Streptomyces hawaiiensis: one gene and its partner. The protein of the gene in region 1 interacts with the protein of each later gene in a pairwise test. Links are inferred from orthologs where the notes say so. Each region holds a gene or a part of one and is shown in the gene's direction. Other genes may lie near its edges.

What was found.
Region 2: the proteins of rsfS (region 1) and CEB94_RS24850 interact in binary tests that used the Escherichia coli proteins (3 or more experiments, as listed by UniProt). The link is inferred for Streptomyces hawaiiensis from one-to-one orthologs.

The regions. Positions count from the first base shown.
Region 1 is NZ_CP021978.1:2,969,544-2,983,764, reverse strand. What follows is about bases 4,472-7,424. They hold rsfS (ribosome silencing factor), read left to right. Parts: upstream 4,472-5,701; coding sequence 5,702-6,148; downstream 6,149-7,424. Other genes in these bases: CEB94_RS13725 (hypothetical protein), read left to right, coding at 7,338-7,424; CEB94_RS13730 (IS1 family transposase), read left to right, coding at 7,161-7,334; CEB94_RS13740 (histidine phosphatase family protein), read left to right, coding at 6,145-6,813; CEB94_RS13750 (LCP family protein), read left to right, coding at 4,472-5,597. In the rest of the region: CEB94_RS13780 (SCO2584 family spore wall biosynthesis protein), read left to right, coding at 1-83; CEB94_RS13775 (SCO2583 family membrane protein), read left to right, coding at 173-1,243; CEB94_RS13770 (M48 family metallopeptidase), read right to left, coding at 1,308-2,432; CEB94_RS13765 (hypothetical protein), read left to right, coding at 2,557-2,718; CEB94_RS13760 (hypothetical protein), read left to right, coding at 2,884-3,048; nadD (nicotinate-nucleotide adenylyltransferase), read left to right, coding at 3,134-3,877; more of CEB94_RS13750, read left to right, coding at 3,894-4,471; more of CEB94_RS13725, read left to right, coding at 7,425-7,571; CEB94_RS13715 (NADH-quinone oxidoreductase subunit NuoF family protein), read right to left, coding at 7,892-9,502; CEB94_RS13710 (ferric reductase-like transmembrane domain-containing protein), read right to left, coding at 9,499-10,767; leuS (leucine--tRNA ligase), read left to right, coding at 11,236-14,115. UniProt on the Escherichia coli protein: Functions as a ribosomal silencing factor. Interacts with ribosomal protein uL14 (rplN), blocking formation of intersubunit bridge B8.
Region 2 is NZ_CP021978.1:5,351,678-5,365,746, forward strand. The notes cover bases 4,175-6,975. They hold CEB94_RS24850 (ATP-binding protein), read left to right. Parts: upstream 4,175-4,910; coding sequence 4,911-6,041; downstream 6,042-6,975. Other genes in these bases: CEB94_RS24845 (SWIM zinc finger family protein), read right to left, coding at 4,175-4,765; CEB94_RS24855 (DUF5682 family protein), read left to right, coding at 6,176-6,975. In the rest of the region: CEB94_RS24830 (esterase/lipase family protein), read right to left, coding at 1-472; icmB (coenzyme B12-dependent isobutyryl CoA mutase small subunit), read left to right, coding at 997-1,413; CEB94_RS24840 (DUF5691 domain-containing protein), read right to left, coding at 1,593-3,272; more of CEB94_RS24845, read right to left, coding at 3,410-4,174; more of CEB94_RS24855, read left to right, coding at 6,976-8,572; CEB94_RS24860 (VWA domain-containing protein), read left to right, coding at 8,712-9,878; sucC (ADP-forming succinate--CoA ligase subunit beta), read left to right, coding at 11,321-12,499; sucD (succinate--CoA ligase subunit alpha), read left to right, coding at 12,521-13,405; CEB94_RS24875 (helix-turn-helix domain-containing protein), read right to left, coding at 13,504-14,069.

The DNA.
Region 1 (14,221 bases):
TGGAACAGGGCGGCGGAGCCACCCCCTCGGCTTCCGCCGACTACTCCCAGCCTGCCGTCTCGGTGATCCCCCGCAGCCCCTGACCGGAACCCGCCCATCTTGGTGAGAACCTGTCAGAACTTGTGGTGCAGCAGGGCGTTTACCTGAGCTTCCGGCGACCTACCCTGAAGATATGGGCGGGCCTGGAAACCCACCTGAGGGGACTCCCGAGGGTGCCCCCGGAGGTGGCGAGGACGAGTACCGATCCGTCGTCTTCGACGAGTCGTTCGTCCGTGCTGCCCGCCTCCAGGAGTTCTCCGCGCAGGAGCGCATCGCCGACCACGCCCCGGCTGTGCGACGCCGGCCGCCCCTGCGCCGGGGCCTGTCCCGGCAGGCGCTGGTCCTGGTCCTGCTGATCGCCGTCGCCTTCGGCACCGCGATCTACATGGGAGTGCGGCACCCCTACCAGACGCCTGCCGCCCAGGAGCCCATGGAGCCCCTGCGGATGACCGTCATCCCGCTCGTTCCCGAGGGGAAGGTGCCCGGAACGGCCGAATCGGCGTACCTGTACGAGCACAGCCCCGCCGCACAGTTCAAGACCGGCGCGGAGGGGGTGCCGCTGCCCGCCTCGCGGCGCACCGCGCACTTCTCCGACAGCCAGGTCGTGAGCGCCCTGACCACCGCCAAGGACTACATCATCCGGTCGGCCCTGGACCCGGAGGTGCTCACGGGCGGCGAGGTCCGTGCCGTCCGGGTCCTGCTCGACTCCGAGCAGCTGGACCAGTTCGACCAGAGCTTCGCCCGCCCCACCGCCGACGGACGCCACGCGCCCACCGGCTGGCTTGTCCGCTTCGACCCCTCGCGCGCCGAGCTCGCCGACCGCAAGGTCCGGGTCCAGGGCACGCTCCAGGCCGCCGAGGCCGACTCGTCCACGCTCGAGGTCACCGCCGACCACACGTTCGTGTACGCGCTGCGGGCGGCCGGGGCCGGTGACAAGGACGAGGTGTCCCTGTTCACCCTCCGGCGCGAGCTGCACTTCCGCTTCGACCGCGACGACCTGCGGCTGCACCAGGCCCAGCTCGTCGTCTCCTACGTCCAGGCCGGTCCTCTGTCCTGCGCCGAGGACTCCACGAACCATCTCCGCCCCCTGCTCGCCGGCCAGACGGCCAAGGAGGGCGGCCCCGCGGGCACCGATCCCTACGCCACGGGCAGCGCGACGGCCCTGTGCGGCTCCCTGGCGAAGAGCGCGCAGCCGAAGGTCTGAGGCGTGTGAGGCGGGCCCGAGAGGGCCTTTGCGGCCCGCCAGGCGCCCTGATGGTGCCTAGCGCCTAGCTCTCGTTACGCGGCGGCTGATCGTCCCCCGGGGAGTCCGGCGACGCATCCGTGTCCGGCCCCTGGGGCGGCTTCGGGGACGGGCTGCTGAACCCGCCGAAGCCGCGGCGGACCCGGTCGCCCAGGTCGCCGGCGCCGCCCGCGAGGTCCGTGACCAGCTTCATCAGCGGGTCCTTGGAGCTCTTCACGTGGGTGCTGTAGTGGTTCGCCGATTCCCGCCAGGAGTCCCGGACCGAGGTGTCCTTGTCCTCGTCGCGCCGCGGGTAGTGGCCGTCCATGATCCGCTGGTAGTCCCGCGACTCGGCCCACTTCTTCAGCTCGGCCGCCCGCACGGTGGTGAAGGGGTGGGAGCGGGGCAGCACGTTCAGGATCTTCAGCACGGAGTCGCGCAGGTCGCCCCCGGCCTCGTACTCCTCGGCCTGGGCGAGGAACGCGTCCACGTTCATCTCGTGCAGGTGGTTGCCGCCCGCGATCTTCATCAGGCCCCGCATGGAGGCCTCCAGATCCTGCCCGACCAGCAGCCCCGCACGGTCCGCCGACAGCTCCGACTTGCGGAACCACTCCCGCAGCCCGGTCACGATCGCCATGATCGCGAGGTTGCCCAGGGGGATCCAGGCGACCCGGACGGCGAGGCTCGTCAGGAACAGCAGGATCGTCCGGTAGACGGAGTGGCCGGACAACGCGTGCCCCACCTCGTGCCCGACGACCGCACGCATCTCCTCCTCGTCCAGCAACTCGACGAGGCCCGTCGTGACGACGATGATCGGCTCGTCCAGGCCGATGCACATCGCGTTCGGCTGTGGGTCCTGGTTCACGTACATCGGCGGGACCTTCTCCAGGTCCAGGACGTAGCAGGCGTCCCGCAGCATCACGTTCAGATGGGCGAACTGCTGGTCCGAGACCCGTACCGAGTCGGACAGGAACAGCAGTCGCAGACTGCGCTCGGGCAGCAGGCCGCTGAGCGCCTTGAACACCGTGTCGAAACCGCTCAGCTTGCGCAGCGCCACCAGGGCGGAGCGGTCGGCCGGGTGCTCGTAGGTGCGCGAGGAGATCCCGGGGAAGCGCCTGCGCTGCCTGCTCGGCACGTGCTCGTGCCCGTTGTGCTCGTGGCCGTCGGACATGTCTTCCCCCATGCGTCTGGTGTGACCTTTGCGGCCCCTTGTGCGGCCTTTTGCTTCCCCGAGGCAGAGCCCAGCCTAGGCGGAGTTACGGTGGTCGGGCAGTACAGCGAAGGAGACCACCGCCATGGAGCACCACCCCGTATCCGCCTGGCTCGCCGAGGCCGCGAGCGCCGCCGAGCGGCAAGGGGGGCCGGGGATGCTGCGGTACGTGCTGCTCGTGATGATCGTGGGCTGTGCGCTGACCGCGTGGTTCCTGCTGCGTGGCTACAGACGGAAGGACGACTGAGGCCACCCGAAGGTTCCCCGCCGGGCCCCCGGGACCGGGCCCGGCGGCAGCGCGTGCGACCGCCCGCGGTACGAACAGGCGGAGTCGGGGTGATCGCGCAACGGGCGCCCGCTTACGATGAGCCGACGTCTTTATCCCGCCCACACGCGATAGGTCCTGCCGAAGATGAGCTTCCACAGCACCGCTGCCCAGTTGGTCACCCTCGCCGCCGAGGGCGAGGAGCACGGCGGAAACCACGAGAGCCTCAACCCCTACCTCACCGGTGGCGGCGCACTCTTCATCCTGCTGCTCCTGCTGTGGATCACCACCCGCTTCAACCGCGACCGCTGAGACCGGCGGGGCATCCCGCCGGGGATGCCCGGGGGACCACGGGGGCGGCCGGAGCCCTCAGGCAGGGCCGGTAGGGTCTGCACGCATGGGAGAGCAGGACATGCCTACCGGCCCGGCGAACGAGACGCCGCACGACCCGGCACAGGACGCGGCGAGCGGCACCGAGGGACACTCGGAGCCCCGCCGTGCCTCCGCGGTGGCCCGCCGTGCCGACGGCCCCGGAAAGAGCCCGTCGCGACCCGGCAAGCGCCGCCTCGGCGTCATGGGCGGCACCTTCGACCCGATCCACCACGGGCACCTGGTGGCGGCCAGCGAGGTCGCCGCGGCGTTCCACCTCGACGAGGTGGTCTTCGTCCCGACCGGCCAGCCCTGGCAGAAGAGCCACCGGAGTGTCTCCCCGGCCGAGGACCGCTACCTGATGACGGTCATCGCGACCGCCGAGAACCCGCAGTTCTCCGTGAGCCGCATCGACATCGACCGCGGCGGTCCCACCTACACCGTGGACACCCTGCGCGACCTGCGCGCGCTCAACCCCGACACGGACCTGTTCTTCATCACCGGCGCCGACGCGCTCGCCCAGATCCTCACCTGGCGGGACAGCGAGGAGCTGTTCTCCCTGGCGCACTTCATCGGAGCCACCCGGCCGGGCCACCACCTGGACGACTCCGGGCTCCCGGAAGGCGGTGTCTCGCTCGTGGAGGTTCCCGCTCTGGCCATCTCCTCCACCGACTGCCGTGCGAGAGTCGCCAAGGGCGACCCCATCTGGTACCTGGTGCCGGACGGCGTCGTGCGCTATATCGACAAGCGCGAGCTGTACCGCGGCGAGTGAGCCGAGAGGGGCACCGGTGAACGACCGATACGACGCGGGGGCCGCAGACCACGGCGCCGACCAGTACGAGCTCGTCGGCTACGACGAGTACGGCCAGCCTGTCTACCGGCAGGTCCAGACCCAGCAGCAGACGTACGACCCGTACGCCCAGCAGCACCAGCAGGGCTACGGCTACGACCCGTACGGGCAGCAGGGGCAGCAGTCCCCGCCTGCCTACGACTACGGCACGGGCCGGCAGCAGTCCGCCGCGCCCTACGGCGCCTATGACCCGTACGCCACCGGCTCGCACCAGGGCGCCCCCCACGACCCCTACGGTCAGGCCCCGGCCACCGGCGCCACCGGCCGGCAGCCCCTCGTCGCCGAACAGACCGCGCAGCAGACCGCCCACATCCCGCAGCAGGCCGGCCCGGCCCACGACCAGGAGGCCCCGGCCGAGCCGCAACGGGAGTACCACACCGAGCAGTTCGCCTTCGTCGAGGAACCGGACGCCAACTCCGAAGACGTCATCGACTGGCTGAAGTTCACCGAGAACCGCACCGAACGCCGCGAGGAGGCCCGGCGCCGGGCCCGCAGCCGGATCGTCGCCCTGGCGGTCGTGCTCGCCCTCGTCGCGGCCGGCGGCGTCGGCTACCTCTGGTACGCCGGAAAGCTCCCCGGCCTGTCCTCCGACGACTCCAAGACCGGCACCGCGACGGCCGCGGGCGCCCAGAAGCGCGACGTGATCGTCGTCCACCTGCACGACACCAAGGGCGGCGGCACCTCCACCGCCCTCCTCGTCGACAACACCACCACGAAGCGGGGCACCACCGTCCTGATGCCCAACTCCCTCGCCCTGAGCAGCGACGACGGCACCACGACGACGCTCGCCAAGTCGGTCGAGGACGACGGCTCCGACGGCACCCGCGACGCACTCGACACGGTCCTCGGCACCGACATCGAGGGCACCTGGCGCCTGGACACCCCCTACCTGCAGAACCTCGTCGACCTCGTCGGCAGCATCGACGTCGACACCGACGCCGACGTGCCCGACCCCGCCGCGAAGAAGGAGGGCGAGGCCCCCCTGGTCAACAAGGGCCAGGACCAGACCCTCAGCGGCAAGATGGCGGTCGCCTACGCCACCTACCGCGCGCCCGGCGAGGCCCAGAACGCCCAGCTGGAGCGCTTCGGGCAGGTCATGCAGGGCATCCTGCGCAAGATGTCCTCCGACCCGCAGGCCGCGACGACCACCATCCAGACCCTCGCGCAGATCCTGGACCCCTCCCTCACCGACAAGGACCTCGGCACCTTCCTCGCCGGGCTCTCCGACCTCGCCAAGGGCGGCGACGTCAAGACCGACCTGCTGCCCGTCCAGAGCGACGGCACGCTCAGCGCCCAGGCGAGCGCCGGTGTGGTCAGGAACGTCCTCGGCGGCACCGCCAAGAGCCCCGACAAGGACGCCGCCGTCAGCGTCGCCGTCCAGAACGCCACCGGCGTCAAGGACAACACCGAGAAGGCCCGCGTCGTGCTCCTCAACGGCGGCTTCACCTTCCTGGAGAGCGGCACCGGCACCGCCCAGGCCACCTCCGAGGTCGTCTACGCCGACGCCGCCGACAAGGCGAACGCCGCCGAGGTCGCCAAGACCCTGGGCCTGCCCGCCGGCTCCGTCACCAAGGGCAGGATCTCCGCGAGCGCCGACGTCTCCGTGGTCCTCGGCCAGGACTACAAGCCGTCGTCCGGCTAGCCGGCGGGAGCGCGCTCCCCACGTGATCTCCGTCATCGCGTGGGGGTCCCGCTGCGGTCCGTGAGACCCTTGGTGGCAAGTGTCCGCCGACCGAAAGCCTTGTAGTGACCGTGACCGACCGCTCTCACGAGCTGATCAACACCGCCGCCCAGGCGGCTGCCGACAAGCTGGCCCACGACATCGTCGCCTACGACGTCAGTGAGGTGCTGTCCATCACGGACGCCTTCCTGCTGGCCTCCGCGCCCAACGACCGCCAGGTCAAGGCGATCGTGGACGAGATCGAGGAGCGCCTCTCGAAGGAGCTCGGCGCCAAGCCGGTGCGCCGCGAGGGCGACCGCGAGGCCCGCTGGGTGCTGCTCGACTACGTCGACATCGTCGTCCACGTCCAGCACAGCGAGGAGCGCGTCTTCTACGCCCTGGAGCGGCTGTGGAAGGACTGCCCCGAGCTCGAACTGCCCGAGGAGGCCAAGGCCACCCGCGGCAAGGCCGAGGAGCACGCCAAGCTGCGCGCGGCCGAGGAGGCGGCGGAACTGGACGGTGACTGGCGGTGACCTCCTTCAGTGAGGCGTCCGCCACGAAGGGCCGGGGCCGCCGCGTCATCCTGTGGCGGCACGGCCAGACCTCGTGGAACGTGGAGCGCCGCTTCCAGGGCAGCACGGACGTCGAGCTGACCGAGACGGGCCTGGCCCAGGCCCGTCGCGCCGCCCGGCTGCTCGCCTCGCTGAAGCCGGACGCGATGGTCGCCTCCGACCTGCGGCGTGCCGCCGCCACGGCCGCCGAGCTGGCCACGCTCACCGGCCTCGACGTCACCTATGACGAGGCGCTGCGCGAGACCTACGCGGGCGCCTGGCAGGGCCTCACGCACGAGGAGATCATCGCCCGGTACGGCGAGGAGTACACCGCGTGGAAGCGCGGTGAGCCCGTCCGCCGCGGTGGCGGCGAACTGGAGACCGAGGTCGCCGACCGCGCCGCCCCCGTGGTGCTCCGGCACGCCGAGAAGCTCCCCGAGGACGGCACGCTCGTCGTGGTCAGCCACGGCGGCACGATCCGCACCACCATCGGCCGCCTCCTCGGTCTCGACCCCCACCACTGGGAGAGCCTCGGCGGACTCTCCAACTGCTGCTGGTCCGTGCTCGGCGAAGGCGCCCGCGGCTGGCGCCTGCTGGAGCACAACGCCGGCACCCTGCCGGAACCGGTGCTCGGCGACGACGACTGACCCCGGATTTCACTTTCCGGCAGGTCGCAGGCTAAAGTTCTTCTTGTTCGCCCCGCCAGCGGGGACGGACGCGAGGGGCTATAGCTCAGTTGGTAGAGCGCCTGCATGGCATGCAGGAGGTCAGGAGTTCAATTCTCCTTAGCTCCACGTCAAGATCCCGTTCCCGGTCAGGGGGCGGGATTTTTCGTGCTCCGGTTTGAGTCACTCGGGCTCGCTGAGGCGTATACCTCTACGGCCCCGCCGGGTGCCGTGTCCGGACTGGTACTGAGGCGTCGCTGACCGTATTGGTCCGGCCGTGGCAGAATCAAACGGCCGGAAGGGGGCGCGGCCCGACGGGAGGAGTAGCGATGCCTGCGAGCATCCTCGAGGAGGTCGACCACCTCCTCGAAGCGGCGGTCACACGGGACATGTCCACCCGCCTCAGCTGCCCTTCCTGTGGATCCGCGCACGTGGCCCAGATGCTCGGCGACAACGGCGGGATTTCCTACGTGTGCACGGCCTGCGGCCACAGCTGGAGCTGATCGATGGGTGCACACAGGCGGAAGTGCGACTGGTGCGGCAGCGGGACTCCGATCGTCCGCGACATGGAACCGATCAATCCCGACTACCAGTACTGGTGCGAGGAATGCGCGCGGGCGCTGATCATAAAAGGCGACCCGATCGAGACGTACCGCGAGTTGGAGGGGGAGCCGATCTACGGCCGGCTTCTGGAGGAGCACTGCACGCTCAAGCGGTTCTATTCGTTCGTCACGGCCTGAGCCCGCAGAGTCGGTGCAAATCCGGCATAGCGGGCATCTCCGTACGAGGTGAAATCGATTTGGTGTTGGGCCCGGTGGGCCAGTAATGTTGGCTTCGCCGCCGGGGAAACCCGGAGGGGCACCGGCAAGGGGCTATAGCTCAGTTGGTAGAGCGCCTGCATGGCATGCAGGAGGTCAGGAGTTCAATTCTCCTTAGCTCCACAGTAGATGAGAAGGCGGGCCATCCGAATCGGATGGCCCGCCTTCTTTGTGTACGTCGCCCGTGTGTCGCCCTGTGTGCTCACGGCGGGCTCCCACCGGGGAGCCCGCCGTGCGTGTGCTCAGCGGCCGAGAGCGCGGCGGCCGCGGCCCTGGGAGAGGACCGGAAGGTTGCGGGCCGGCGCGCCCTGCGCGCGTGCCTCCTCGATGCGCAGCGCCAGCGCCGGGCAGCGGCGCACCGCGCGTAGAGCCTTGGCCTCGGCGTACCGCGGCACCTGAGCCTGCGCCACCGTGGGGAAGCCGTCGGCGCCCAGCTGGAACACCTCGGGGAGGATGTCCGCGCACAGTCCGTGGCCCCGGCACAAGGTCCAGTCGACGTAGATCTTCTGACGGCTGGGGCCGTTCTCCTCGGACTCGCCGCCGCCCGGGATGCCCGTGGGGGCCCTGCCGCCCTCGAAGAGCGGCAGAACGCCCTCCACGGGCCGTCCGCAGCCGTTGCCGAGGACGTGGGCGGCCAGGTCGTCCGTGAACGCCTTGATGGTCGACTCCAGGAACATCGCGGAGCCGTCCGGGTGCGAGCACGCGCCGCGCCGCTTCACGTTCTTGGCGACCTGCTTTAGCGCCTCCAGGGCGGCCGGTCCGCCGCCGTTGAGGATGTCCTCCAGGCCGCGCGCGGCGGCCGGCAGGCCGAGGTAGCAGGGGCCGCACTGGCCGGCGCTCTCCTCGGCCAGCCACTGGGCCACCCGCAGCGACTCGCCCAGGGGACAGGTGTCCTGAGTGATCGGCAGAATCGCGCCGGCACCGAGCGCGCCGCCCACCGCGTCCAGGGAGTTGCGGGAGACGATCGCCTCGTTCACCGTCGCCGCGTCGATCCACTTGCCGTGGTAGCCGCCGGTGAGCACGCCCTGCGGCACCGGCGGCGCGCCGGCGAGCTGCAGGACGTAGCGCAGCGGCACGCCCGTGGGGACCTCGATCACCATGGGGCGGGCCACCGCGCCGGAGACCGTGAGCATGACGGTGCCCGGCTCGTCGTACAGACCGGTGTTGCCGTAGCGCTCGGGGCCGATGCGGGCGGCGATCGCCAGCTGGGCGAAGGTCTCCGCGTTGGACAGCAGGGTGGGCGCGCCGCCGACGCCGTTCTGCGAGGCACTGACCTTGCGGCCGGGCGGGACGGCCGGGCCGCCGTCGATCGAGCGGACCAGCGACGCGGCGGCGCCGGTGACCATGCGGACCGGGTTGCGCTGCACACGGGCGCGCAGTGCCGACCGGCGGCCGTTGCTGAGGCCGCGTTCGGCGAGCGCGGCCTCCATGGAGCGCTGAGTGGACTCACGGGTGACCCCCACCACGAGCGTGCGGGCACCCAGGGCCTCGGCGCACAGCAGCGCGCCGTCCAGGATCAGATGCGGGGCACGGTTGATGAGCACCGTGTCCTTGCGGCAGGCCGGTTCGTCCTCGCTGCCGTTCACGACGACGACCGGCCGGACGCCGCGCTTGATCGCCGCTTCGGCGACCGAGCGCAGCTTCTTGTGGAAGGGGAAGCCCGCGCCGCCGCGGCCCTTCAGGTTGATGCGTTCGGCGAGTTGTGCGAGCTGCTCGCCGCCCATCGGCTCGAGCGGCCCGTGCACCTTGAGGTGCATGGGCAGATCGAGTCGATCGACAAGGTCGAAGCCCGACGTGAGCTGAGGAAGGCCGACTACGCGGACTTCGGGTACGTCGGGCAGGGCCTCGTTCACTTAAAGCCTCCGGAAGGCGTGTTCCAAGGTTCGCCCGATCCCGGTGCGTCGAAGTCATAGGACGCACCGGGCGTTGAATCAGTGGCGGGACCGCTGTTGTACGTGTCGTTCGGGTAGTACGTGTCGTAGGCGGCATTCGTCTCACCCGTGTCGTACACGTCACTCGATCCGTAGCCGGAGGCGCCTGGATTGCCATAGGCCGGGATGCTTTGTCCGGTGTCTTGCAGGGGGTCGTAGGGCGGGATGTTGAAGCCTGTGTCCTGGAGCGGGTCGTAGGCCGACGGCGGGGCCTCGCCGACCGGCGGCGGGGACGGGATCGGCCAGTTGCCCGAGGTGCTGGAGGGGCCGTCCACGGTCGGGAGGGTCTCGGTGGGCTGCATGTCCAGCGGCAGCTGCATGCTGGTGGTCGGCCCCGGCGCGAAGGCCTGCTGGCCCTGGGGAGGGGCCGAGACGGCCCGGTAGGCGGCGGCGAAGCCGTTCGCCGGCTCCTTGGCCGCGGGACGTTCCGCCCTCTCGTACAGCGGCCCCGACGGGGACGCCGAGGGGCGCGCTGTCGCCTCCCGGCCTTCGAAGCCGGGCAGCCCGTAGCCGCCGCCCGCCCGGGCCCGGCTCTCCTCAAGGTCTCTGCGGCCCTGGCCCTCACCCGGCCCGATCAGTGAGGCGATCTTGTCGGAGACCATGCGCTTGACCTGGCGCGGAGCCGCGCGCAGGGCGAGGGCGCCGGCCACTCCGGCCAGGGACAGGCAGTACAGGACGATGAAGACCGGCTTGGCCGTGCGACCCGCGTAGAGGCCGTGCACGAGGGCGGCGCACCAGGCCGGGTAGGCCAGCATGTGCATGGCTCGCCAGCGGGCGGCGACGGGTGCGGGGGACGCGAAGCGGTTGCGCAGCGCGCCGGTGATGCCCACGAAGATCATGAGCATGCTGGCCAGCGTGCCGAGTCCGACGAGGAACGACCGGCCCATGATCTCGTCGTTGCCGCCGGTGAGGAGGAGCCCGAAGGGGATGAACACCGCGACCCACGTGGTGTGGGCGAGCGCCAGTTTGACCCCGATGTGCACCAGCAGGAAGACGATCGAGGCGACGGCCGTGCTCCGGTGCACGGCCTGCGCCAGGATGCGCCTGCGGGCGTCCAGGAGGATCCGGTCCTGGGCGACCAGGCCCCAGATCACCGAGCAGGTGAGGAACACGAGAGACAGCACGCCCGCACCGAAGTCGAGGAACTCGGCGAACGTGTCGTCCACCGTGGAGTCGTAGTTCGTCACGGCCGGCCTCCCCACATCCCGGTGACCGGGTGTAGTGGGGTGTTACTGCGATGAGGGTTCATGGGGGCAACTCCGAGCGGTTCGGGAAAGCAGCGGTCCCGCTGCCGAACTCTAAGCGGAGCCATACCGATGGGTACGAGGTTTGAGTTATTGCGCTGTTATCAAAGGACAATGTGGCTGTTGTGATGTCCCTTAGTAGCTGTTACGCGAAGTAACCGTTGACCTTGGTTCAGCTTTTCGGGCACCGAGACGGGCCCCGGAAGCGCGTCGCGACGCGTTGAGGGCCTGCGGTACCCTAACGCCATGCGTGCCGTACGCCTTCTGCTTAGCGGGCCGCGCTGATCAGTCCCGGCCGCCGGGTGAGTCGAGTGGCCGGAATCAGCGCGGCGTCCCCTCCTGTGCGAGGGGATTTTTCGTTTCTCGAACCCGACAGCCGCAGGCAGAGACGATCGATGGAGCTTTGAGATCATGAGCGAGACGAACCCCGCCGCCGCCTCCGAGGTGGCGGCGCCGCACCGCTACACGGCCGCCATGGCCGCCGAGATCGAGGCACGCTGGCAGGACTTCTGGGACGCCGACGGCACCTACGCCGCGCCCAACCCGACGGGTGACCTGGCGGGAGACCGGGAGACCATCGCCCGGCCCAAGAAGTTCATCATGGACATGTTCCCCTACCCCTCGGGCGCGGGCCTGCACGTCGGGCACCCCCTGGGCTACATCGCCACGGACGTGTTCGCCCGCTTCCAGCGGATGACCGGCCACAACGTCCTGCACACCCTGGGCTTCGACGCCTTCGGCCTGCCCGCCGAGCAGTACGCGGTGCAGACCGGCACGCACCCGCGCGTGTCCACCGAGGCCAACATGGAGAACATGAAGTCCCAGCTGCGCCGGCTGGGTCTGGGCCACGACAAGCGCCGCTCGTTCGCCACGATCGACCCGGACTACTACAAGTGGACCCAGTGGATCTTCCTGCAGATCTTCAACTCCTGGTACGACCACGACGCCCGGCGGGCTCGCCCGATCGCCGAGCTGGTCGCCGCGTTCGAGTCCGGTGAGCGGCCCGTACCGGGGCACACGCGCGCGTGGGGCGAGCTGAGCGCCGCCGAGAAGGCCGACGTCCTGGGCGAGTTCCGGCTGGCCTACGCCTCCGACGCGCCGGTCAACTGGTGCCCCGGGCTGGGCACCGTGCTGGCCAACGAGGAGGTCACCGCCGAGGGCCGCTCCGAGCGCGGCAACTTCCCGGTCTTCAAGGCCAAGCTGCGCCAGTGGAACATGCGCATCACGGCCTACGCCGACCGGCTGCTGGACGACCTGGACGCGCTGGACTGGCCCGAGGCCATCAAGCTGCAGCAGCGCAACTGGATCGGCCGCTCCGAGGGCGCCCGCGTCGACTTCCCCATCGACGGCGAGCGCATCACCGTCTTCACCACCCGCCCCGACACCCTGTTCGGCGCCACCTACATGGTGCTGGCGCCCGAGCACCCGCTGGTCGAGAAGTTCACCCCGGCCGCCTGGCCGGAGGGCACCCACGAGCTGTGGACCGGCGGCCACGCCACCCCCGGTGACGCCGTCGCCGCCTACCGCGCCCAGGCCGCCTCCAAGTCCGACGTGGAGCGGCAGGCCGAGGCCAAGGACAAGACCGGCGTCTTCATCGGCGCCTTTGCCACCAACCCGGTCAACGGCGAGCAGGTCCCGGTCTTCATCGCCGACTACGTGCTGATGGGCTACGGCACCGGCGCGATCATGGCCGTCCCGGCCGGCGACCAGCGCGACTTCGAGTTCGCCCGCGCCTTCGAGCTGCCGATCCACTGCATCGTCGAACCGACCGACGGCCGCGGCACGGACACCTCGACCTGGGAGAACGCCTTCTCGTCGTACGACGCGAAGATCATCAACTCCTCGAACGACGAGGTCAGCCTGGACGGCCTGGACGTCGCCGAGGCCAAGGCGCGCATCACCGAGTGGCTGGAGCGGTCCGGCGTCGGCGAGGGCACCGTCAACTTCCGGCTGCGCGACTGGCTGTTCAGCCGCCAGCGCTACTGGGGCGAGCCCTTCCCGATCGTCTACGACGAGGACGGCATCGCCCACGCGCTGCCCGAGTCGATGCTGCCCCTGGAGCTGCCCGAGGTCGAGGACTACTCGCCGCGCACCTTCGACGCGGACGACGCCGACACCCAGCCCGAGACCCCGCTGTCGCGCAACGAGGACTGGGTCAACGTCACGCTGGACCTGGGCGACGGACGCGGCCCGCGCCCGTACCGGCGCGAGACCAACACCATGCCCAACTGGGCCGGTTCCTGCTGGTACGAGCTGCGCTACCTGGACCCGCACAATTCCGAGAAGCTGGTCGACCCCGAGATCGAGCAGTACTGGATGGGCCCGCGCGAGGGTCAGCCGCACGGCGGTGTCGACCTGTACGTCGGCGGCGCCGAGCACGCCGTGCTGCACCTGCTGTACGCCCGCTTCTGGTCCAAGGTCCTGTACGACCTGGGGCACGTCTCGTCCGCCGAGCCGTTCCACAGGCTGTTCAACCAGGGCATGATCCAGGCCTACGTCTACCGCGACAGCCGCGGCATCGCGGTGCCGGCCGCCGAGGTGGAGGAGCGCGACGGCGCGTACTACCACCAGGGCGAGAAGGTCTCCCGGCTGCTGGGCAAGATGGGCAAGTCCCTGAAGAACGCGGTCACTCCGGACGAGATCTGCGCCGAGTACGGAGCCGACACGCTGCGCCTGTACGAGATGGCCATGGGTCCGCTGGACGTCTCCCGGCCGTGGGACACGCGCGCGGTGGTCGGCCAGTTCCGGCTGCTGCAGCGGCTGTGGCGCAACATCGTCGACGAGGCGACCGGCGAGGTGACCGTCGTCGACGCCGAGCCCGGCGAGGAGACGCTGCGCGCCCTGCACAAGGCGATCGACGGGGTCCGCGGTGACCTGGAGGGCATGCGGTTCAACACCGCCATCGCCAAGGTCACCGAGCTGAACAACCACCTGACCAAGGTGGGCGGGGCCGTGTCCCGCCCGGTCGCAGAGGCCCTGGTGCTGATGGTCGCGCCGCTGGCCCCGCACGTCGCCGAGGAGCTGTGGCGCAGGCTGGGGCACACCGACTCGGTGGTGCACCAGGACTTCCCGGTGGCCGACCCGGCGTACGTGGTCGACGAGACCGTGACCTGCGTCGTGCAGATCAAGGGCAAGGTCAAGGCGCGGCTGGAGGTCGCGCCGTCGATCTCCGAGGACGAGCTGGAGAAGGTGGCGCTGGCGGACGAGAAGGTCGTCGCCGCGCTGGGCGGGGCCGGCATCCGGAAGGTGATCGTGCGGGCGCCGAAGCTGGTGAACATCGTTCCGGCGTAGCCGCCAGGGCGTACGGATCGCTCTCGGGGTGGTCCCCTACGGGCAGGTTCGGGGTCTTTCTGGAACTCCGGACCTGCCCGTTGCGTTTACCGTTGAAGAGCGACGC
Region 2 (14,069 bases), 2.4 Mb from region 1 along the record:
GCACGTAGTAACGCGCTATCAGGCCGCCGAGGCTGTGCCCGACCACGTCGACCCGGTCGGCCCCCGTGCGCTCGCAGATCTCCTCGATGTGCCGGCCGAGCAGCTCGGCGGCGGCGCGTATGTCGCAGGTCAGCGGCGAGTAGTTGAGGGACTCGATCTGCTGCCTGCCGTGCTGGGCGAGGCTGCGGCGCAGCAGGACGAAGACCGAGCGGTTGTCGATGAAGCCGTGCAGCAGGACGACCGGAGGCTTGGCCTGCGTGGGCAGTTGGGCGGCGCCGTCCGCAGGCGGTGCCGGGGCGGGGGCGCGCCGCTCCTGGGTGATGCCGGACGGGTAGAGGAGGAGATGCCCGGCCAGGATCGCGACCTCCAGGGCGGTGGCCTTCAGGAGAGCCAGGGAGAGTCCGGCCAGTCTTCCCGGCAGCAGGCGCTCGCACAACGGAAGAAAGGGCAGAGCAGCCCTGGTGACCTTCATGGCCGACCTCCTGTCGGCACGCGGGAGGACGGCTCCGCCCCCCGTGTGCCCTCGTGGAAAGCAGCTGCGAAGACGGCCGGCCGTGACCGCGAGAGCGGCGTGAGCCGCGTGAGCTGCGGGGACAGAGCACGGCGCGTGGCGTGTGTGACGCCGGTGGTGTGACGGAGGTCCCCGATCGGTGGGGTGACGAGGCTCCCCGCTGGTGCGCCGTGTCTGCCCTGCGTGCTGTGCGTGCGGTGCTTGCCCTGCGTGTTTTCGCCGAGGTGTCCGACCGCCGCTGTGTGTGGTGGACGGCGCGGCGGTAGGGCAACCCCGATGCGGCTCCCCTTGCGCTTGTCCCATCGTGTGATTTCCCCCTCGGTACGCACCCCGAAACTGCCGGTTGCGGGATGCTGGAGATAACGTTCGTTCACTTGCCCGGACGGTTCGGGGTGGGGTGTCCGTGCGGTGCGGCGTGTACGGCTTGCCCGATGTGTGCGGTACTTGTCGGTACGGATGGATGTAGTCGCTTCATGGAGGCAGTGATGGGTGTGGCAGCCGGTCCGATCCGCGTGGTGGTGGCCAAGCCGGGGCTCGACGGCCACGATCGCGGGGCCAAGGTGATCGCGCGGGCCCTGCGCGACGCCGGTATGGAGGTCATCTACACCGGGCTCCACCAGACTCCCGAGCAGATCGTCGGCACCGCGCTCCAGGAGGACGCCGACGCGATCGGGCTGTCCATCCTCTCCGGAGCGCACAACACGCTCTTCGCGGCGGTGATCGACCTGCTCAAGGAGCGGGACGCGGAGGACATCCTGGTCTTCGGCGGCGGGATCATCCCCGAGGCGGACATCCCCCTGCTGAAGGAGAAGGGCGTCGCGGAGATCTTCACTCCGGGCGCGACGACGGCGTCCATCGTGGACTGGGTCCGGACGAACGCGCGCCAGCCCGCGGAGGCGTAGGCCTGCGGCGGGCCGGCCCGGGCGCCATGGCCCTGCCGGTGCCCGCACGCCCTCGGTCCGGTGGAGCCGCTTCGTCGGGCGGACGGCTGCGACCGCCTCTGGCGGCCGTCCCCGTAGTCGGCATGCACGGCGGCAGCCGGTTGCCGGAGGGCGCCCGTCGCCGGACGGGCGGACCGGGGTCAGGCCGCTCCCAGCTCCTCGGCCATCGCCGCGCGCAGACGCAGGGTCGTGACCAGGCGCTGGAAGGCCTCCGCCCAGTAGCCGCCGGCTCCCGGGGACGCGTTCTCCGGTTCGTCCGGCACGGCCAGCAGGGCGTCGAGCCGGGAGGCCTCGGACGGGGCGAGGCAGCGCTCGGCCAGGCCCATGACTCCGCTGAAACTCCATGGATAACTCCCCGCGTCCCGAGCGATGTTGAGCGCGTCCACGACGGCCCCGCCGAGCGGCGCGGTCCACGGCACCGCGCACACCCCGAGCAGCTGAAAGGCCTCGGACAGGCCGTGCGCGGCGATGAAGCCGGCCACCCACGCGGCCCGTTCGGCGGCGCCCAGTGTGCCGAGCAGCTTGGCCCGCTCGGCCAGGGACACCGCACCCGGACCGCCCGCCTCCGGCGCCGACGGATCGCCGAGCAGCGCCCGTGACCACTCGGCGTCCCGCTGGCGCACCGCCGCCCGGCACCACGCCGCGTGCAGTTCGCCCTGCCAGCCGTCCGCCACCGGCAGCGCCACGATCTCCCGGGGCGTGCGCCCGCCGAGCCGCCGCGACCAGGTCCCGAGCGGCGCCGCCTCCACCAGCTGACCGAGCCACCAGGACCGTTCGCCCCGTCCTGCCGGGGCCTTCGCCACGACGCCGTCGCGTTCCATGCCCGGATCGCACTCGTGCGGCGCCTCGACGGCGATCGTCGGGGTGCTCTTCGTGGTCCCCCCGGGCCCCTTGCTCACGAGGCCGGTCCCCGGCGACTGCGCGGTCTGCAGGTGGTCGATGGCGACACACGCCTCCGCCCTGACCGCCATCCGCGCGGCGAGCGCCGAACCGGGCAGCGCCGACAGCAGTTCCGCCGCCGTCGCCCGGACGTTGCGGCCGCGGTCGGCCAGGGCCTGTTCCAGGAACGGCTCGTCGTCCGGGCCCAGGCCCGCGCGCAGGGAATCGAGGAACATCAGCCGGTCCTCGGCCCGTTCCGTCGCCCACGTCGTCGCGAGCAGGTCGCGGGCGGCGGCCGGTTCGCGTGAGCGCAGGGCGGACAGCAGGGCGACGCGTTCGGCGAACAGGCCCTCCTGCCACAGCTGCTGGACCCTGTCGTCGTCCTCGAGGTGCGGCAGGGCCGCTCCGCCGCCCGGGGTCGCGCGCAGGGCGAACCGCCAGTCCGCGTTCAGCCGGGCCATCCACAGGGCTCGCGGGCCCGCGAACTCCAGCGCCGCCGGACGCAGGTCGGTACGGCCCCGGGCCGCGTCCAGCAACGCCGGAAGCGCCTGCGGAGGCGGCGCAAAACCACGGGCGTTCGCCGCCGCGAGCCACTGCGGCAGCAGCTCCGTCAGGTCGGGCGCGGCGCCCCGCCGGCCGCCGCCGGACGGGCCGGGGCGGTCGGCGAGCAGCATGGCGAGCCTGCGGGCAGCCGCCGGCGGCAGCGCAGGTCGCGCGTCCTCCGGAGCCGGCTGCGGACGCTCAGCCGCCCGCGCCGGGCGCAGACCGGCCCGCCGTCGGACGGTCTCCACGGCCGCCGCGTCCAGTAGGGCCACGGGGGCGTCCCGGCCCGGCGCGGTGCCGGGCGGGGTGCGCCGGTCGGTGCCCAGCAGCGCGGTGGTGACGAGCCCCTCCCAGGCGTCCGCGCCGGGCGCGTCCACGGGAGCGGAGGTCCTGGTCATGAGCTTCCTTTCCGCGGGGCGCCCGGTGGTTGAAGGCTCGCCCTTACCGGTTGTCCCGTGATGCCTGAAAGATGCGTGGATCTGTGGGATGGGCGGGGCGGGGTGAAGTGCCGTGGGCGGGGCCGCTGTCGCCGGCTCTAGCACAGCGCGACCGCGTCGCCCGGGCCCTCGGGCCAGGCCGTCAGCGGGGTGAAGCCCTGGTGGCCGCATTCGCCGAAAACCCTGACCGGAGCCCCGCCCGACAGGGCGACGAGCCGCCACAGACCCGGCCGGGAACGCGCGGTGGGAGTGAGCGGCAAGGCCGCGTCCTCGTCGGCGTCCGCCAGCTGCCAGGAGTCGCCGTCCGGGGCCGGGACGACCCGGTCCAGGGTCACCGGGACGGACTCCAGCCACGGGTCCTCGCGCAGGGCGTCGCCGTAACGGGCCGCCGCCCGGGACGTCGTCATCCCCGGCGGACGTATCGCCGCGGGCGCGGGCGGGGCGAACCGTTCGCCCAGGGCCACCCGCGGCTGCCCGGCGCCCGGGTACGCGGACACCTCGGCCTCCAGGCTCAGGCCCACCGGCAGCGCCAGCTCCGGGGCGCGGCCTGCGGCGCCGTAGGAGAGGAGCAGCACGGTGCGGTGCGAGGCGGCGCCGTGCAGCCAGATCCGGCGGGTCGTCAGACGCGGGTCCGCCGTGTCGTACTGGGCGAGGACCAGCCAGTGGTCGCGCAGCGACGGGCCGTCCGCGGAGGCCGGGAGGCCCATGCGGGAGCGGACCGTGGCGGCGAGGCCGTCCGGGAGCCGCTCGCGGCGCAGCCAGCCCCGGCCGAGGAGATGCAGCAGCGCGCACTCCTCCAGCAGCCGCACCGGCCAGCCCGGGCCGGTGGCCGGGATCGCCCCCAACTCCCGCACCCGGCCCGCCAGCCCCTGGGCCTGGGCGTCGACCATCCTGGCCGCCGTCTCCTCCCACAGGCCGTACCCCGCCTGCTCCGCGGTCGCCAGGCCGCCGCGCAGCAGATCGACCAGGCGCTGCTCCAGCTCCACCGCGCCCGCCGTGACCCGCTCGGCGCGGCGCTCCGCCCGGCGTCGCGCCGCCTGCGGATCAGCGGACCCGGACGGCGCACCGGAGCCGTCCCCGGCCTTCTTCTCCTCTGCGCGCCCGCGCCGCCCCGCTGTCCACTGCGCCGCCCACGGCGGTACCTGCCCCGGCGGCACCGCCGCCTCGTCTGCGGCCCAGAGCAGCAGCAGCCCCAGCGCGTGCTTGCACGGGAACTTGCGGCTGGGACAACTGCACTTGTACGCGGGCCCGGCGGCGTCCGCGATGTCCACGACCGTCTGATACGGCTTGCTTCCGCTGCCCTTGCACAGCCCCCACACCGTCCCCTCGTCGGCACACCCCGCCTCGGACCACGGCCCCGCCGCGCCGAGTTTGCTTCCCGCTTTGCGTGATGCCGCGTCAGGCGCCAGTGCCAGCACCTGGTCCGCGGTCCAGCGCACCCCCTGCTGAGTCATGCCATCGAAGGTAGATCCCACCACTGACAATCGGGTCCGCGAGCGGCTCCGGCAGGGCGTTTGCGCAGGTCAGGACGCATTGTCAGTGGTGTGGTGCACCGTTGGTGTCAGATCCGAACCGGCCGAGCTGGAGGGGGACTTTGCCATGACCGTGTCCGTGGAGCCGACGTCCGTCGAAGCGGGGGAGACGGAATCGAACGAGGCGTTGCGACCGCACGCCGAGGACGCCTTCGCTCATGAACTCGCCGTGCTGGCCGCCCAGGACGACCGTCCCCGCCCGGCCCGCTGGAAGCTGTCGCCCTGGGCCGTCGCGACGTACCTGCTCGGCGGCACCCTGCCGGACGGCACCGTGATCAGTCCCAAGTACGTCGGCCCGCGCCGCATCGTCGAGGTCGCCGTCACCACGCTCGCCACCGACCGCGCCCTGCTCCTGCTCGGCGTGCCGGGCACGGCGAAGACGTGGGTGTCCGAGCACCTGGCCGCGGCGGTCAGCGGCGACTCCACGCTGCTGGTGCAGGGCACCGCCGGCACCCCGGAGGAGGCCATCCGCTACGGCTGGAACTACGCGCAGCTGCTCGCCCACGGCCCGAGCCGTGACGCCCTCGTGCCCAGCCCGGTCATGCGGGCCATGGCCGAGGGCATGACGGCCCGCGTCGAGGAACTGACGCGTATCCCGGCCGACGTGCAGGACACGCTCATCACGATCCTGTCGGAGAAGATCCTGCCGATACCGGAACTGGGCCAGGAGGTGCAGGCGGTCCGCGGCTTCAACCTGATCGCCACGGCCAACGACCGCGACCGCGGGGTCAACGACCTGTCCAGCGCCCTGCGCCGCCGCTTCAACACCGTGGTGCTGCCGCTGCCGGAGAGCCCCGAGGCCGAGGTCGGCATCGTCTCGCGGCGCGTCGACCAGATCGGCCGCTCCCTCGACCTGCCGGCCGCACCCGACGGGCTCGACGAGATCCGCCGGGTCGTCACGGTCTTCCGCGAGCTGCGCGACGGGGTCACCGCCGACGGCCGGACGAAGCTGAAGTCGCCCAGCGGCACCCTGTCCACGGCGGAGGCGATCTCCGTCGTCACCAACGGGCTCGCCCTGGCCGCCCACTTCGGCGACGGCGTGCTGCGGCCGGGCGATGTCGCGGCGGGCATCCTCGGCGCGGTGGTCCGCGACCCGGCGGCGGACCGGGTCATCTGGCAGGAGTACCTGGAGACGGTGGTCCGCGAGCGCGACGGCTGGAAGGACTTCTACCGGGCCTGCCGCGAGGTGAGCGTGTGAGGGACGGGGGCGGCGGCCTCGGGTGGTGGGACGGCGGAACGGCACGGTGTGGGCCGTGCCCGTCTCCGGCGGACCGGCGACCGCCTGTCGCCGGCGGGTTCGGGGCGGGATGTGCGGGACGGGAGGGGGATGAAATGACCGGTGTGGAAAGGGCCGCGGGCCAGGGGGCCGGGGCGGGGCCGGTGCTGCTCGGGGTGAGGCATCACGGGCCGGGGTCGGCGCGGGCGGTGCGGGCGGCGCTGGAGCGGGTCCGGCCACGGGTCGTGCTGATCGAGGGGCCGCCCGAGGCCGACGCGCTGATCCCGCTCGCCGCCGACGAGGAGATGCGGCCGCCGGTCGCCCTGCTCGCCCACGCCGTGGACGAGCCCGGCCGCTCGGCGTTCTGGCCGCTGGCCGAGTTCTCTCCGGAGTGGGTCGCCCTCCGCTGGGCCCTGGAGCACGACGTCCCGGCCCGCTTCATCGACCTGCCGGCCACGCACACGCTGGCCTGGCGGAGGCAGGAGGACGAGGCAGCGACAGAGGGCGAACGCCCGCCGGACGCAGAGACGGCGGCGGACGGGGACACCGGCCCCGGCTCCGCCGACCTGCGGATCGATCCGCTCGGCGTGCTCGCCGACGCCGCCGGTTACGACGACCCGGAGCGGTGGTGGGAGGACGTCGTGGAGCACCGGGGCGCGGGGGAGGGCGACGCGCTCGCGCCGTTCACCGCGCTCGAGGAGGCCATGGCCGCGCTGCGGGAGACCTATGGCAGCGGGGGACACGACCGGGACCTGGTGCGGGAAGCGTACATGCGGCTCCAGGCGCGGGCCGCCCAGCGGGAGTTCGATGACGGCGTGGCCGTCGTCTGCGGAGCCTGGCACGTGCCCGCCCTGCGGCAGAAGACCACCGTCGCCGCCGACAAGGCGCTGCTCAAGGGCCTGCCCAAGGTCAAGACGGACATGACCTGGGTGCCGTGGACCCACCGCCGGCTGTCCCGGACCAGCGGGTACGGGGCCGGCATCGACTCCCCGGGCTGGTACGGGCACTTGTTCAGCGCCCCGGACCGGCCGGTGGAGCGGTGGCTGACGAAGGTGGCGGGGCTGCTGCGCGCCGAGGACCGGATCGTCTCCTCCGCGCATGTCATGGAGGCGGTGCGGCTGGCCGAGACGCTCGCCGCGATGCGCGGCCGCCCGCTGCCCGGCCTGAGCGAGACGACCGACGCGGTGCGGGCCGTGATGTGCGAGGGCTCGGACGTGCCGCTGGCGCTGGTACGGGACCGGCTGGTCGTGGGGGACGTGCTGGGGGAGGTGCCGCCGTCGGCGCCCGCGGTGCCGTTGCAGCGGGACCTCACCCGGCTGCAACGCCGGCTGCGGCTGAAGCCGGAGGCGCTGGAGCGGGAGCTGGAGCTCGACCTGCGCAAGGAGAACGACGCCGCCCGCAGCAGGCTGTTGCACCGGCTGCGACTGCTCGGCATCGCGTGGGGCGAGCCGGCCGCCTCGCGGGGCAGCACGGGCACCTTCCGGGAGACGTGGCGGCTGCGCTGGGAACCCGAGTTGGCCGTACGGGTCGCCGAGGCCGGCGTGTGGGGGACGACCGTGCTGTCCGCCGCGACGGCCAAGGCCGAGGGGGACGCCGTCACCGCGGAGGGCCTCGCCGACGTCACCGGGCTCGCCGAGCGCTGCCTGCTGGCCGAGCTGCCCGACGCGCTGCCCACGGTGATGCGGGTCCTCGCCGACCGGGCGGCTCTCGACACGGACGTCGGCCATCTCGCCCAGGCGCTCCCGGCCCTGGTCCGCTCCCTGCGCTACGGCGACGTGCGCGGCACGGACACCGGGGCCTTGGCGGAGGTCGCCGCGGGACTGGCCGAGCGGGTCTTCGTCGGCCTTCCCCCGGCCTGCGCCGCGCTCGACGCGGACGCCGCCGAGGAGATGCGGCGCCATGTGGACGCGGTGCACGGGGCCGTGGGCCTCCTGGGCGACGTCCCCGCGGCGGGACACGGCCGTCTGAGAGGCCGCTGGCAGTCGGTGCTGCGGGTGCTGTCCGGGCGGGACACCGTGCCCGGGGTCGTCCGGGGGCGGGCCGTGCGGCTCCTGCTCGACGACGGGGAGCTGGCCCAGGACGAGGCGGCACTGCTGATGGGACTCGTCCTGTCACCGGGCACACCGCCGGCGGACGCGGCCGCGTGGATCGAGGGCTTCGTCGGCGGGGGCTCCGGGGGCGGGATGCTCCTGGTGCACGACGAACGGCTGCTCGGACTGGTCGACGCGTGGCTCACCGGGGTACCGGCCGAGGCCTTCACGGACGTACTGCCCCTGCTGCGGCGGACGTTCTCGGCGTACGAGCCCGGAGTGCGCCGGACCCTCGGCGAACTGGTCCGGCGTGGGCCGGGAGCCGGGGGCGGCGCGACCGCCTCCGGCTCCGGGACACCCGGCTTCGCGGCCGGCCTGGACCTGATGCGCGCGGACGCCGTGCTGCCGGTCGTGCGGCTGCTGCTCGGACTGGACGAAGTGGACGAGAACACGGGCAACGACATGGCGGGGGTGGCGGGATGACGACCGAGGCGCTGAGGGAGCGGACGACGGCACCGGAAGCGGGGGCCACCATGACGGACCGACTGCGGGCGGAAAGGCCGCCGTCGACGACCGTGCCGGTGATTCCGCTGTGGGAACGGCCTCGCAAGGGAGGACGGGGATGACGTCCGAGAACACGGACCCGGCGCAGGAGCGGCTGCGGCGCTGGCGGCTCGTCCTCGGGGGCGACGCGGCGGACGGCACCGGCTGCGCGCTGCCGGGGCAGGACGCGGCCATGGACGGAGCGCTCACCGCGCTCTACGGCAGGAAGGACGGCAGGTCACAGGGAGGCCGGGACCGTTCGGCGGGGCTCGGGGCGTCGGCACCGTCGGTGGCGCGCTGGCTCGGGGACATCCGGACGTACTTCCCCTCCTCCGTCGTGCAGGTCATGCAGCGCGACGCCATCGACCGGCTCGGTCTCGCCACGCTGCTGCTGGAGCCGGAGATGCTGGAGGCGGTCGAGGCCGACGTGCACCTCGTCGGCACACTGCTGTCGCTCAACAAAGCGATGCCGGAGACGACGAAGGAGACGGCCCGGGCCGTCGTGCGCAAGGTCGTCGAGGACCTGGAGAAGCGGCTCGCCACCCGCACCCGGGCCACTCTCACCGGCGCGCTCGACCGCAGTGCCCGGATCAACCGGCCGCGCCACCACGACATCGACTGGAACCGCACCATCGCGGCCAACCTCAAGCACTACCTGCCCGAGTACCGAACGATCGTGCCGGAGCGGCTCATCGGGTTCGGGCGGGCGACCCAGTCCACGAAGAAGGAGGTCATCCTCTGTATCGACCAGTCGGGATCCATGGCGGCATCGGTGGTGTACGCATCGGTGTTCGGGGCGGTGCTCGCCTCGATGCGGACGATCTCCACGCGACTCGTCGTCTTCGACACGGCGGTCGTCGACCTCACGGACCAGCTGGACGACCCGGTCGAGGTGCTGTTCGGCACGCAGCTCGGCGGTGGCACGGACATCAACCGGGCGCTCGCGTACTGCCAGTCGCAGATCACCCGGCCCGCGGAGACGGTGGTCGTGCTGATCAGCGACCTCTATGAAGGCGGCATTCGCAACGAGATGCTCAAGCGGGTCTCCGCGATGAAGGCGTCGGGCGTGCAGTTCGTGACGCTGCTGGCGCTGTCGGACGAGGGGGCACCGGCGTACGACCGGGAGCACGCGGCCGCGCTCGCGGCGCTGGGGGCGCCGGCGTTCGCCTGTACGCCCGATCTGTTCCCGGAGGTGATGGCGGCGGCGATCGAGAAGCGGCTGTTGCCGATACCGGATGCGGCGTGAAGGGCCCGGCATGAGGGGGCGGCTGACGACTTGTCGACGTGTCGCGGTCCGACGTGGAGCAGCAAAACGGACGTGACGGTCCATCGGTAAGCAAGGGCTTGCGCAACCTCCGCACTTCCGTGCGAGGATCGGCGGCTGCTCGGCCGTGCGTGGTGCCGGCCGGGCAGTACCGCTTCCGTCGCACGGGAGGAAGCTTCCCCTCTTGAGCTGGTCAGCAGCCCTGTCCGATGCCGCGTTGCGCATGCCGCGCACAGCGGCCGGGCGGCGTGCGCTCCAAGCAGCGCTGCGGCCCTGCCGGCCCTGCCCCCACCCCCCGTCAGTGACGCCCCACCCCCCGCCAGTGACGCCCCGCTCCCGGGAACACCCGTCCTCCCCACGCTCCCCACGCTCCTCGGGTTCCCCGGCCCCCCGGGTGGCCCCCTCCCCACACCGGTCACGGTTGAGCCGCAGCCGGGCGGGACGACGGTGACCACGGACGAGACCGGCTCTCCGCGGCAGCCCGGCACGGCCGGCGCCGCGGCCCACAGCAACGAGCCCCACGCCATCCACGCAGGGCCGATGGTCTCCGGTATCCACGGGCACCACGTCGGACACGCAGACCGCCTCGTCCGCGCAGGCCACCTCGGCCACTTCAGCCACCTCGTCCACCCAGCCATGCCGGCCACCCCGGGCCGTCCCCGCACGCCGGACGTACCCCGGCCGGCCACTCGCCCGGCGGCCGACCCGACGGTGCGCTCGGCAACCGGTCCATCGCTGACAGCGGCTCGTCGCGGCACGGCGACGCCCATGCCGTCACCGTGAGCCTCGTGGCGCCACTCACGCTCGTGCCCGGTGTCGGGGCCCGGACCCTCGCGGCCGGTACCGGCTACGGCCACCGGGACGTCCCCCTACTTCCCCGGCTAGCACGGACAGCCCGCCGAGGCTTCCCCGGCCGTAGACCCGCCCCCAGGAGTCTCGTCGGCCGACCCCGCCCGGGGTGCCTCACCGCACCCCTCCTCCCTCCCGTGCTTCACGAGGCGTCACGCCCGGACGGCCGAAAGCCGTCGGTGGTCAGAGGCCGCAACCTCGTGGATGGGGCGGGTGCTCTCCATCGGGGTGGGGACCACCCGCCCCGCACCCCGGAGAGCCGGGCCCTGAACAGGGCCTTCGTGCTCCTCCGGGGGTGTTCGGGGGGCCTCACCGGGCGAACCCCAGCCCGGTGAGGCCCCTCACCCCCGGCACGCCGTGCCAGAGAGCGCGGCATCATGTGACAGGTATCACCGCTCAGGTGTGACCCTCGATTTAGAGGCCCCCCGGAAGCAGCGATAACCTGCGAGACGGACATGCCGCGCGCTCGGACACCGTGTGCGCCTCCCTTGTGACAGACAGCGGACGTCACGTTGCCCTCGCGGCACGCCCACGCAGACAACGAACCGCGAGATCACTGATAGGGACGGAAGCGCGTGGACCTGTTCGAGTACCAGGCGAGGGACCTCTTCGCCAAGCACGATGTACCGGTGCTGGCCGGTGAAGTCATCGACACGCCTGAGGCGGCCCGCGCAGCCACCGAGCGCCTCGGTGGCAAGTCCGTCGTCAAGGCCCAGGTGAAGGTCGGCGGCCGTGGCAAGGCCGGCGGCGTCAAGCTCGCCGCCACCCCCGACGAGGCGGTCGAGCACGCGACCAACATTCTCGGCATGGACATCAAGGGCCACACGGTCCACAAGGTGATGATCGCCGAGACGGCCCCGGAGATCCTGGAGGAGTACTACGTCTCCTTCCTCCTGGACCGTGCCAACCGCACCTTCCTCTCCATCGCCTCCGTCGAGGGCGGCATGGAGATCGAGGAGGTGGCGGCCACCCGCCCGGACGCCGTCGCCAAGACGCCGATCGACGCCAACGAGGGCGTGACCGAGGCCAAGGCCCGCGAGATCGTCGCGGCCGCCAAGTTCCCGGCCGAGGTCGCCGACAAGGTCGTGAACGTCCTGGTCAAGCTGTGGGACACCTTCATCAAGGAGGACGCCCTCCTGGTCGAGGTCAACCCGCTGGCCAAGGTCGCCTCCGGTGACGTCATCGCCCTGGACGGCAAGGTCTCCCTGGACGAGAACGCCGAGTTCCGTCAGCCGGAGCACGAGGCCCTCCAGGACAAGGAGGCGGCCAACCCGCTCGAGGCCGCCGCCAAGGAGAAGAACCTCAACTACGTCAAGCTCGACGGCGAGGTCGGCATCATCGGCAACGGCGCGGGTCTCGTCATGAGCACCCTGGACGTCGTCGCGTACGCCGGTGAGGCGCACGGTGGCGTCAAGCCCGCCAACTTCCTCGACATCGGTGGTGGCGCCTCCGCCGCCGTCATGGCGAACGGCCTGGAGATCATCCTCGGCGACCCGGACGTCAAGTCCGTCTTCGTCAACGTCTTCGGTGGCATCACCGCCTGTGACGAGGTCGCCAACGGCATCGTCCAGGCGCTGCAGCTGCTCAAGGACAAGGGCGAGGACGTCACCAAGCCCCTCGTCGTCCGTCTGGACGGCAACAACGCCGAGCTGGGTCGCAAGATCCTCTCCGACGCCAACCACCCGCTGGTCCAGCGTGTGGACACCATGGACGGCGCGGCCGACAAGGCCGCCGAGCTCGCGGCTGCGAAGTAAGGGACGAGGGACTAAACAGCCATGGCTATTTTCCTCAACAAGGACTCCAAGGTCATCGTCCAGGGCATGACCGGTGCCACGGGCATGAAGCACACCAAGCTCATGCTGGCCGACGGCACCAACATCGTCGGTGGCGTGAACCCCCGCAAGGCGGGCACGTCGGTCGACATCGACGGCAACGAGATCCCGGTCTTCGGCACGGTCGCCGAGGCGATCGAGAAGACGGGCGCGAACGTATCCGTCCTCTTCGTGCCGCCGGCCTTCGCCAAGGCCGCCGTCGTCGAGGCCATCGACGCCGAGATCCCGCTCGCGGTCGTCATCACCGAGGGCATCGCCGTCCACGACTCGGCCGCGTTCTACGCCTACGCCGGGTCCAAGGGCAACAAGACCCGGATCATCGGCCCGAACTGCCCCGGTCTCATCACGCCGGGCCAGTCCAACGCCGGCATCATCCCGGGCGACATCACGAAGCCGGGCCGTATCGGCCTGGTGTCGAAGTCCGGCACGCTGACGTACCAGATGATGTACGAGCTGCGGGACATCGGCTTCTCCTCCGCCGTCGGCATCGGTGGCGACCCGGTCATCGGGACGACCCACATCGACGCTCTCGCCGCGTTCGAGGCCGACCCCGACACCGACCTGATCGTCATGATCGGTGAGATCGGTGGCGACGCCGAGGAGCGGGCCGCGGCCTTCATCAAGGAGAACGTGAAGAAGCCGGTCGTCGGCTACGTCGCGGGCTTCACCGCGCCCGAGGGCAAGACCATGGGCCACGCCGGCGCCATCGTCTCCGGCTCCTCCGGGACGGCCGCCGCGAAGAAGGAGGCCCTCGAGGCCGCCGGAGTCAAGGTCGGCAAGACCCCGACCGAGACGGCCAAGCTGGCGCGCGCCATCCTCGGCAGCTGAGTACAGCCACGCCGGCTGAACCGACGCCGTAGCGCACCGGTGGGCCCGCTTCCCGTACGGGGAGCGGGCCCACCGCCGTATCCGTGCCCACCGGACCGTCACCGCGGTTGCGGCAGCAACCGGTCCGGTCCCTTCTGCTCCTCCTCGCGCAGCTTCGCGCGCAGGTCCTGCTCCGACTCCGACAGCGGGCCGGGCGCGACCGGTGGCGGCACGCCCTGAACCGTCTCTCCCACCGGTACCGGCGGCTCGTAGTGGGTGGGGGCCGTGCGCAGGGTGAGGGCCGTCGTGCCGATCAGGGCGACCGTGAAGGCGATCGCGGCCCGGGTCCAGAAGCGGGCCCGGCGTTCCCCGGCCTTCCGCACGACCAGCGGCTTGGCGGCCCGCAGCCGCTCGGTGGAGGCCAGTTCGACCAGGCGCCAGTGCAGCGTTTCCGGGTCCGCCAGCTCCGGCAGCCGCTCGGCGACCGCCTCGCGCGCGTGCGCCAGCCGGTTCACGGCCGCGCGGGTGCTCGCCTCCGTCTCCGCCGCCGTCTCGGGCAGGCCGAGCCCGACTCCGTCGTAGAGCACCAGAGTGCGGCGGTAGGACGGCGGGAGCTTCAGCAGGGTATCCATCAGCGCGCGGTCGAACGCGTCGGGCGGCGGCGGCTCGGGGTGCCGGTAGCGCG